3 regions of the Lysobacter sp. Soil_C_59 genome follow, and region 2 is predicted to be linked to each of the others. Evidence: predicted binding sites of a transcription regulator. Region 2 holds the regulator's gene; each other region holds the start of a gene.

Region 1 (3,273 bases), on a different contig from region 2:
CACGGGTTCAAGCTGTCCGGCCTGCTGGCGTGGTGGTTCTGGCTGGCCGCGCACGTGTTCTTCCTGATCGGCTTCCGCAACCGGATCATCGTGCTGATCAACTGGGCGTGGGCGTACTGGAGCTACCAGCGGCACGCACGGATCATCCTGGGGCAGGACAACCTAGACCGTCATCCCGGCGAAGGCCGGGATCCAGGCTCGCAGCCTTCGAAGTGACAGCGCGTCTGGACGCTTGATGCTCCGACACTGGATCCCGGCGTTCGCCGGGATGACGGTGAGGGGGTGGCGGCTTGGAGATGGCTGCAAAAGAAACGGCCCGGTTTCCCGGGCCGTTTCGCAAATCGCATCGCTGATGCTTACGCCGCGAACAGCGCGCGCATCTTCTTGAGCGCGTTCGCCTCGATCTGGCGGATGCGCTCGGCGCTGACGCCGTACTCGTCGGCCAGCTCCTGCAGCGTGATCTTGCTTTCGTCGTCGAGCCAGCGGCGCTTGATGATGTCGCGCGAACGCGCATCGAGTTCCGACAGGCCTTCGCGCAGCAGCGCCAGGTGGCCGTCTTCCTCGTCTTCGCGCTCGTAGGTCTGCGAGGGATCCTCGCCGTCCGCGCGCAGGTAGGCGACCGGCGACGGCGGCGCGCCATCGTCGTCTTCATCCGGCGCGTCGAAGCCGATGTCACGGCCCGACAGGCGCGATTCCATCTCAAGCACTTCGCGCTCGGAGACGTTGAGGTCCTTGGCGACCGCGCGCACTTCCTCGGCGTTCATCCAGCCCAGGCGGGTCTTGGACTTGCGCAGGTTGAAGAACAGCTTGCGCTGCGCCTTGGTCGTGGCGACCTTGACGATGCGCCAGTTCTTGAGGATGAACTCGTGCATCTCGGCACGGATCCAGTGCACGGCGAACGACACCAGGCGCACGCCCTGGTCGGGGTCGAAACGCTTCACCGCCTTCATCAGGCCGATGTTGCCTTCCTGGATGAGGTCGCCGATCTGCAGGCCGTAGCCGTTGTAGCCACGGGCAACATGCACGACGAAGCGCAGGTGCGAGTGCACCAGCTCACGGGCGGCATCGAGGTCTTCGCCTTCGCGGAACCGGCGGGCCAGCGCCTGCTCGTCCTCCACGGTCAGCACCGGGATGCGGTGCACCGCGTTGACGTAGGCGTCCAGCGAGCCAAGCGCGCTCGGCACGGGGATGTTGTTGGCGACCAGCGCAGTGGACAGGCCGCTATTGGTAAGGCTGTTCGTGGTCATGGCAGGCATCTTAGCAGTCGGGTTGTAGGACTGCTAAAGGGCCTGGAAGTTCCGCACTGTTGCGGTGGCAGAACAATGGAACCGTTCAGGTTGGGGAAGACGCCAAAGGCGGAGTCAGACAGCCAGCTGGCCACGGGGCGGCAGGGACCAGTCGATTCCTGCCTGCCCGCGCCGCTGCAGGTACTCGTTGGCGGCCGAGAAATGGCCGCACCCCAGGAACCCGCGGTGGGCCGACAGCGGCGAGGGATGCGGCGCCTTGAGCACCCGGTGCCGGCGGGTATCGATGACCTTGCCCTTGGCCTGGGCATAGCTGCCCCAGAGCAGGAACACCAGGCCCTCGCGTTCGCGGTTGAGGGTGTCCACGACATGGTCGGTGAAGCCTTCCCAGCCCTTGCCCTGGTGGGCGCCGGCGCGGCCTTCCTCGACCGTCAGCACGGCATTGAGCAGCAGCACGCCGCGCTGCGCCCATGGCAGCAGGCAACCGTGGTCGGGCCGGGCGACGCCCAGGTCGCGCTCGATTTCCTTGTAGATGTTGAGCAGCGACGGCGGCACCGGCACGCCGGGCAGCACCGAGAAGCACAGGCCATGGGCCTGGCCGTGGCCGTGATACGGGTCCTGGCCGAGGATGACGACCTTGGCCGCATCGAACGGCGTCGCGTCGAACGCGGCGAAGATGTTCGGGCCGGGCGGATAGACATTGGCGCCGGCGGCCTTGCGCTCGCGCAGGAACGTCGACAGCGCCTGCATGTCGGGACGCTGCAGGTAGTCGCCTATCCGCTCTTTCCAGGATGGCTCGAGTGCGATCCTGTGGGCGCGCTCGCCGCCGTCGTTCATGCGTCCAGCGTCGCCTGCTCCGGCAACCGCGACAGGCGCAGCTGGAACAGCGTCTTGGTGATCAGCAGGCGCTCTTCGATCGGCTTGAGCACCAGATCATTCGCGCCGGCGCGCAGCAGCGCGCTCTGGTTGTGGGCGTTCGCATCGCCGGTCATCACCAGCACCGGCAGGCGGCGCTTGCCGTGGCCGAAGTCCTGGCGCAGGCGCTCGAGCAGGTCGTTGCCACTGAGCGCGCCTTTCAGATACACGTCGGTCAGCACCAGGTCGGCGCCGATGTCGTCCTGGCCGCGGCGCGTCTCGAGGAACTCCAGCGCTTCCTCGACACCGATGAAGTGCAGCACGCTCAGGCCGGCACGCTCGAGCATGCGCTTGGTCGCCAGCGCGACGACCTTGCTGTCCTCGACGTAGAGCACGCGCGCGCCGGGGATCGGCTGCGGGTGCACGTAGCCGCGGATGAAGGCCGCCAGCGCGGTGTGTCCCAGCGCCTTGTCGAAATAGTCGGTGACGTCCTCGGTGAAGCTGCGCGACTCCAGGTGCGACTGCGCATCACCGGAGACCACGATGATCGGCACGTAGGCCTGCCCTGCCGCCTCGCGCACTGCCCGGGCGAGGGCGATGCCGTCGCCGTCGGGCAGCGACAGCGAGGTGGTGACCAGGTCGACGGCGCCGGCTTCGAGCGCGGCGCGCGCCTCGGCGATGCCGGCGCAGGGCACGACCACCGCATCGGCGAGTTCGCGCGTGAGCACGTCGCCGATGAGCTTGCGCACCAGCTTGGAACCGTCCACCACCATGATCCGCGGCGCGGTGCTGGCGAGGTGGCGAAGATCGTGGGAGGTCATGCGTTCACTGCTTACGAAATGGGCCGGGTCTGGCGCAGGTAATGACCGGTCACGAGACCGGCGCCGATCCAGCCGAGCAGGCCGGACCCGAAGACAATCGCCGCTGCCTGGCGCAGGTCGAAGCCGCGCAGGGTAAAGCTGCTGCCATAGCTGCGGGCTAGGTCGGCCAGCGGATCGCGCAGCGCCTGGTCGGCCGCCGTCAGCAGCGCCAGCGCGATCGCGCCTGCGACCAGGCCATAGCTCAGGCCGAGATAAAGGAAGGGGCGACGAATGAAGCCGTCGGTGGCGCCGAGCTGCTGGAGCACGGCGATTTCCTCGCGGCGCGACTGGATGTCCAGGCGCACGGTGTTGCC
Region 2 (3,273 bases):
GGCCAGCACTTCGACCTGCATCTCGCCGTCGACCGACGCGATCTCGATGATCGACACGTCGAACGTACCGCCGCCCAGGTCGTAGACCGCGACCTTGCGGTCGCCGCCCTTCTTGTCCATGCCGTAGGCCAGCGCGGCCGCGGTCGGCTCGTTGATGATGCGCTTGACGTCGAGGCCGGCGATCTTGCCGGCGTCCTTGGTCGCCTGGCGCTGGCTGTCGTTGAAGTAGGCCGGCACGGTGATCACGGCCTCGGTGACCGTCTCGCCCAGGTAGGCCTCGGCGGTCTTCTTCATCTTCGCCAGCACTTCAGCGGAGATCTGCTGCGGCGCCATGTTCTTGCCGTCGGCCGTGGCGACCCAGGCGTCGCCGTTCTCGTGCTGCACGATCGAGTACGGCACCAGGTCGAGGTCCTTCTGGACTTCGGCGTCGGTGAACTTGCGGCCGATCAGGCGCTTGACCGCGAAAAAGGTGTTCTTGGGGTTGGTGACGGCCTGGCGCTTGGCCGAGGCGCCGACCAGGACTTCGCCGTCCTTGGTGAAGGCCACGATTGAAGGCGTGGTGCGGTCGCCTTCGGCGTTCTCGATGACCTTGGCCTTGCCGCCTTCCATGATCGCGACGCACGAATTGGTCGTGCCCAGATCGATACCGATGATCTTGCCCATGTGTGTAGCTCCCTCGCTAATGCTTGAAATGGTGTGGCGCCGAATCTGTGGTGGCGCCGATGTGCGTTATCTGGGGGCCGGCAGTTGCCTCTTCAAGCGACCGCGTTGGCAAAGTCGCTCGCCTGGCGCCGCCCTGCCCCGATCGTTCAGTCGTGCTTGGCCACCACCACCAGCGCAGGGCGCAGCAGGCGGTCGTTGAGCAGCCAGCCCTTCTGGTAGACCTGGACCACGTCGCCCGGCGCATGCCCGGCGCTCTCGACCATGCTCATCGCCTGGTGGTGCTCCGGGTTGAAGGCCTTGCCGGCCGGGTCGATCGCAACCAGGCCGTTGTCGGTGACGACCTTGAGCAGCTGGCGCAGGGTCAGTTCCATGCCTTCGCGCAGGTGCTGGGCGGTGTCGGCCTGGATGGTTAGGCCAGCCTCGAGGCTGTCGATCACCGGCAGCAGGTCGCCGAGCACGCGCTCGTTGGCGAACTTGCGCGCCATGTCGATGTCGCGGGCCATGCGCTTGCGCTGGTTCTCGAGCTCGGCGCGTTCGCGCAGCGAATCCTCGCGCAGCTGCGTCAATTCGGCGCGGGCGGCCTGCAGTTGCGCGGCGAGCGATTCGCCGCCGTCGGCGTCGCTGGCCATGTCCAGGGTGTCGTTGTCGGGGGTGTCTTGCGGATCGATCTGGGTCATGCGGTGCTCCATCCCTGCGCCAAGGGCGCCAAACAATTCGGAAATCCGCGCTCAAGGCGCGACAGGGCAGCAATGGGGCCGCCCTGCGAGGTTTCAAGACGAACTGCGCCGTTGGCGACGGCCAGATGCCTTCCCGGCCGGCCAGGAGGCGTTCCCGGTTTCAGGCGTGGTAGGCCAGGCCGGGCCTCGGGACCCAGGCCGTCAGGATTCGGAGTGGATCGCGGCCCCGAGCGCATCGGCGGCGGCCTGGACCACCGGAATCACCCGCTCGTAGGCCATCCGGGTCGGCCCGATCACCCCCAGCACGCCCAATACCTGCCCACTGCCGCCACCGGCCACGTAAGGGGCGGTGACGAGCGACATCCCCTCCAGCGGCGCCAGGCCGGTCTCCTCGCCGATGAAGATGCGAACGCCGGGCGCCTGCACCGTGCGCTCGAGCAGCTGCAGGATCTCGCGCTTGCGGGCGAAGGCGTCGAACAGGTCACGCAGGCGGTCCAGGTCGGCCAGCTCCTGCACCCCCATCAGGCGGGTCTGCCCGGCCAGCACCATGTCGTCGCCGCCCGGGGCCAGGGCCTGTTCGGCCAGCTCGACCGACTGCGTCAGCAGCGACTGCATCTCGGTCTGGGCCGTGCGCAGCTCGCGCAGGAGGGTGGCGCGGATGTCGGCCACGGTGCGCCCGGCGAAGTGGGCATTCAGGTAATTGGCGACGCGCTCGAGCTCACCACTGTCGAACGGGCGGCGGGTCTGCACGATCCGGTTCTGCACTTCGTTGTCGGCGAATACCAGGATCGCCAGCACGCGCGCGCCGTCGAGCGGAACGAAATCGATGCGGCGGAACGCGAACTGCTCGCGCCGCGGCACGCTGACCACGCCGACGAAGTGGGTCATCGCCGACAGCAGCTCCGAGGCACTGCCGAGCAGGGCCTGGGTGCCGGAGCCGGCCGGCAGTTCACCGCGCAGGCGGGCCAGGTCGGAGTCCGGGAGCGGTCGCACCTGCAGCAGCGAGTCGACGAACAGGCGGTAGCCCTGGGCCGTCGGGATTCGCCCGGCCGAGCTGTGAGGGGCGCTGAGCAGGCCAGCGTCTTCCAGGTCGGCCAGGATGTTGCGGATGGTTGCCGCGCTGACATCCAGGCCGGCGTGCCGCGCCAGCGTCTGCGAGCCGATCGGCTCGCCGCTGTTGATGTAGCGGCCGATCAAGGTGCGCAACAGCTGCCGTGCACGCGGGTCGAGGCTGGGATCGGCAGGTTTGCGGTTCATGACGGGCATATTGATAGGTCGCGGCCCGATCCGGTGCAAGGGCTTTCGGCGCCGGCCATTGCGGCCGATGCCGCAGATCTGAACCTGCGAGACGCTCCCCCGCTATCACGCCGCAACCTACACAAGGCACAATCGCGCTCCATGCTCGTCCACCTCTCCCTCAAGCAGTTCGCCGTGGTCAGTGAAGCCGAGCTCGGCTTCGGACCCGGCCTGACCGTCATCTCCGGCGAGACCGGCGCCGGCAAATCGTTGCTGGTCGACGCGCTGGGCCTGATCTCGGGCCTGCGCGCCGACAGCGGCGTGGTCCGCCACGGCGCCGACCGCGCCGAACTGGTCGCCGGCTTCAGCCTCGACGACGTTCCGCTGGCCGGTGCCTGGCTGCGCGACAACGAGCTCGACGAAGACGAAGCCTGCCAGATCCGGCGCGTGATTCGCGCCGACGGCGGCTCGCGCGCCTGGGTGAACGGCCGCCCGGTCACCCTGGGCCAGCTCAGCGAGCTGTCCACGCTGCTGGTCGAGATCCATGGCCAGCACGAACACCAGGCGCTGCTGTCGCGCCCCAGCCAGCTGGCGTTGCTGGATGCCTTTGGCCGCACCCAGGCCGAACTGGCCGCCGTCGGCGCCGCAGCGACCCGCTGGAGCGCATTGCTGGCCGAGCGCGACGAACTGTCAGCCA
Region 3 (3,273 bases), on a different contig from region 2:
GTGACCTTGGTCGGGTCCAGGATGCCCAGCTCGATCATGTCGCCGAACTCGCCGTTGGCGGCGTTGTAGCCGAAGCTGCCCTTGCCCTCGGCGACCTTGTTGACGATGACCGACGGCTCTTCACCGGCGTTGGTCACGATCTCGCGCAGCGGCGCTTCCATCGCGCGCAGGGCGATCTGGATGCCGTGGTTCTGGTCTTCGTTGGCACCCTTGAGGTTGGCGATCGCAGCCTTGGCGCGCAGCAGTGCAACGCCGCCGCCCGGGACGATGCCCTCTTCAACGGCCGCACGCGTGGCGTGCAGGGCGTCTTCGACGCGAGCCTTCTTTTCCTTCATCTCGATCTCGGTCGAAGCACCGACCTTGATCACCGCCACGCCGCCGGCCAGCTTGGCCACGCGCTCCTGCAGCTTCTCGCGGTCGTAGTCGGAGGAGGTCTCCTCGATCTGCGCCTTGATCTGCTTGATGCGGCCTTCGATGCCCGACACTTCGCCGGCGCCGTCGATGATGGTGGTGTTCTCCTTGGAGATCTGCACCTTCTTCGCGCGGCCCAGGTCCTTGATCGTGGCCTTGTCCAGCTGCAGGCCGACTTCCTCGGAGATCACGGTGCCGCCGGTGAGGACGGCCATGTCTTCCAGCATCGCCTTGCGACGGTCGCCGAAGCCCGGCGCCTTGACGGCGCAGACCTTGACGATGCCGCGGATGGTGTTGACCACCAGGGTCGCCAGCGCTTCGCCTTCGACTTCCTCGGCGATGATCAGCAGCGGCTTGCCGGCCTTGGCCACGCCCTCGAGGACGGGCAGCAGGTCACGCACGTTGGAGATCTTCTTGTCGTGCAGCAGGATGAACGGATCGTCCAGCTCGGCCTGCATCGACTGCTGGTTGTTGATGAAGTACGGCGACAGGTAGCCGCGGTCGAACTGCATGCCCTCGACGACGTCGAGCTCGTTCTCCAGGCCCGAACCGTCTTCAACGGTGATCACGCCTTCCTTGCCGACCTTGTCCATCGCCTGGGCGATGAGGTCGCCGATGTTGGCGTCGGAGTTGGCCGAGATCGTACCGACCTGGGCGATTTCCTTGCTGGTCGAGGACGGCTTGGAGATCTTCTTCAGCTCGTCGACGGCAGCGACGACGGCCTTGTCGATACCGCGCTTGAGGTCCATCGGGTTCATGCCGGCAGCGACGGCCTTCATGCCCTCGCGGATCAGCGCCTGGGCCAGCACGGTGGCGGTGGTGGTGCCGTCACCGGCGTTGTCGGAGGTCTTGGAAGCGACTTCCTTCACCATCTGCGCGCCCATGTTCTCGAACTTGTCGGCAAGCTCGATTTCCTTGGCGACGGAGACGCCGTCCTTGGTGATGGTCGGGGCGCCGAAGCTCTTCTCGAGCACGACGTTGCGACCCTTCGGGCCGAGCGTGGCCTTGACGGCATTGGCGAGCACATTGACGCCGCGCAGCATCTTGACGCGCGCGTCCTCACCGAAACGAATTTCCTTGGCAGCCATTTGTTGTTACCTCAAAAGCGGGAATGGGGAATGGGGAATAGGGAACGAAAGGCTTTGACGACTGACGGGATGGAACGGGGTGCGGAACGCGCGCATTGCGCTTCATTCCCTCTTCCCTGCTCCCTCTTCCCGTTGCGCTTCGCTTAGCCGAGCACCGCGAAGATGTCGTCTTCCTTGACCACCAGGAATTCGGTGCCGTCGAGCTTGACCTCGGTACCGCTGTACTTGCCGAACAGGACCTTGTCGCCGACCTTCACCGAGACCGGGCGGACGTTGCCGTTGTCGAGGACCTTGCCGGTGCCGACAGCGACGACTTCACCCTTGATCGGCTTCTCGGTGGCCGAGTCCGGAATCACGATGCCGCCAGCGGACATCTTTTCTTCTTCCATGCGCTTGATGACCACGCGGTCGTAGAGCGGCTTGATATTCATCGCGACAAATCTCCGAGGGATTTACGTAAGTTGTTGAACGGACAGCAAAACTGGGTGAATTTTAGCAGTCGACCCTGACGAGTGCCAATGTCAGGGACGAAGAAACCCGGCGAACCGGGACAGCGGGGGAGATTGGGGGGCCGCGGCGGGCTTTCAAGGGGCCGGGCATTCCAGGCAGCTGCGGCCGCTACAAAAAGAAAGAGCGCGCCCCCGAGGGAACGCGCTCTTTCTGGTGCGGAGGTGGCTGTCCTGTGCTCGTCGCGTCCTGCGCACGGCCCCGAACCGACGCCTTGTCACTACCAACGCCCTTGTCGGCAGGGGTCAATCTTCGTCCCTGCGGGCTTTTTCGACCAGCGGTGTCCTGCTGACTCCCGGTATCACGTCCTTCATGGAATGCTTGAAACTATTGAACTTCACTGCTGCAATCGGCGCTCAGTGCTACCCAGTGGACACAGCATTGGGCGAATCTCAGTCACCTGGTGAATATCGGTATCCAAGGTCGGAGGCCACATGACACCCCAGCAGCGAATCCGCTTGGCCCGACGCCATTGCGGCCTGTCCCAGGCCGCCCTGGGCGCGGCGGTCGGCGTGCAACGCAGCGCGGTCGGCCATTGGGAGGCGGCACGCGGCAAGTATCCGAGCGTGGCGCACCTGCGCGAGATCGCGATGGTGACCGGCGTGCAGTTCGAATGGCTGGCCACCGGCCGCGGCACGATGAGCCTGTCGGCGGACACCGCGCTGGACTCGGTCGCGGCCGCGGACGCGCTGCTGGTCGACGACCCGCTGGAGTTGCGGTTGCTGGCCGCGTTCCGCGAAGCGCCGACGCGCTCGAAGGCGCCGCTGGTGGAGGTGGTGGAACAGCTGGCGCAACTGCGCACCGGACGCGGACGCGGCAAGCCCGCCTCCATGTAGAAACCTGCTTCCGGCTCAGCCGCCGGAAAGCCGCTTCACCGCGCCTGCCGGCAATGCCGCGCAATCGGCCGCCGGCTCGAACGCCGCGGTGGCGGCGACGCCGTCGACAGCCAGCTGCAACTTCGCCGGTGCGGGCGGTGCCGCGATGGCCGTCGCCCAGATCGCGCGGATCGTGCCCTGCATCGGCGGATCGGTCAGCACCTTGCCGCCGGAATCGACATAGAGCAGCTCACCCGGCGAGCTCGCTACCGCCTCGCCTGAAGCCGCGTCGATCAGCGTGATCGCGTCCGGCTCGCCCCAGCAGCTCATGGCGCTTTCGCAGCTCAGGTCCGCGAGCAGGCGCGACGTCGCACCGGCGGACAGGTGGCAGGCGGCGTGGACGTTGATGCCGAACGCCGGCGCCGCCTGCGCGGCCGCGGCGGCCGGCACCA

Evidence for each region. Region 2 encodes HrcA, which represses chaperone genes, less so after heat shock. Its sites were predicted from a motif close to TTNGCACTCNNNNNNNNNGAGTGCNAA; they were not measured.
Region 1: the regulator HrcA is predicted to act here: its motif matches at 1,258-1,284, upstream of rpoH (RNA polymerase sigma factor RpoH).
Region 3: the regulator HrcA is predicted to act here: its motif matches at 1,992-2,018, upstream of groES (co-chaperone GroES).

What each region holds. Positions count from the first base shown of each region.
Region 1 is NZ_JBDGKK010000002.1:220,785-224,057, forward strand. Features, by position in the region: gene AC3A3Q_RS04510 (NAD(P)/FAD-dependent oxidoreductase) at 1-216, shown strand, start outside; gene rpoH (RNA polymerase sigma factor RpoH) at 357-1,247, opposite strand; gene ung (uracil-DNA glycosylase) at 1,362-2,081, opposite strand; gene AC3A3Q_RS04525 (response regulator) at 2,078-2,920, opposite strand; gene ftsX (permease-like cell division protein FtsX) at 2,932-3,273, opposite strand, start outside.
Region 2 is NZ_JBDGKK010000001.1:100,263-103,535, forward strand. Features, by position in the region: gene dnaK (molecular chaperone DnaK) at 1-663, opposite strand, end outside; gene grpE (nucleotide exchange factor GrpE) at 810-1,340, opposite strand; gene hrcA (heat-inducible transcriptional repressor HrcA) at 1,542-2,597, opposite strand; gene recN (DNA repair protein RecN) at 2,739-3,273, shown strand, end outside.
Region 3 is NZ_JBDGKK010000004.1:359,665-362,937, reverse strand. Features, by position in the region: gene groL (chaperonin GroEL) at 1-1,499, opposite strand, end outside; gene groES (co-chaperone GroES) at 1,643-1,930, opposite strand; gene AC3A3Q_RS10920 (helix-turn-helix domain-containing protein) at 2,441-2,842, shown strand; gene AC3A3Q_RS10915 (hypothetical protein) at 2,858-3,273, opposite strand, start outside.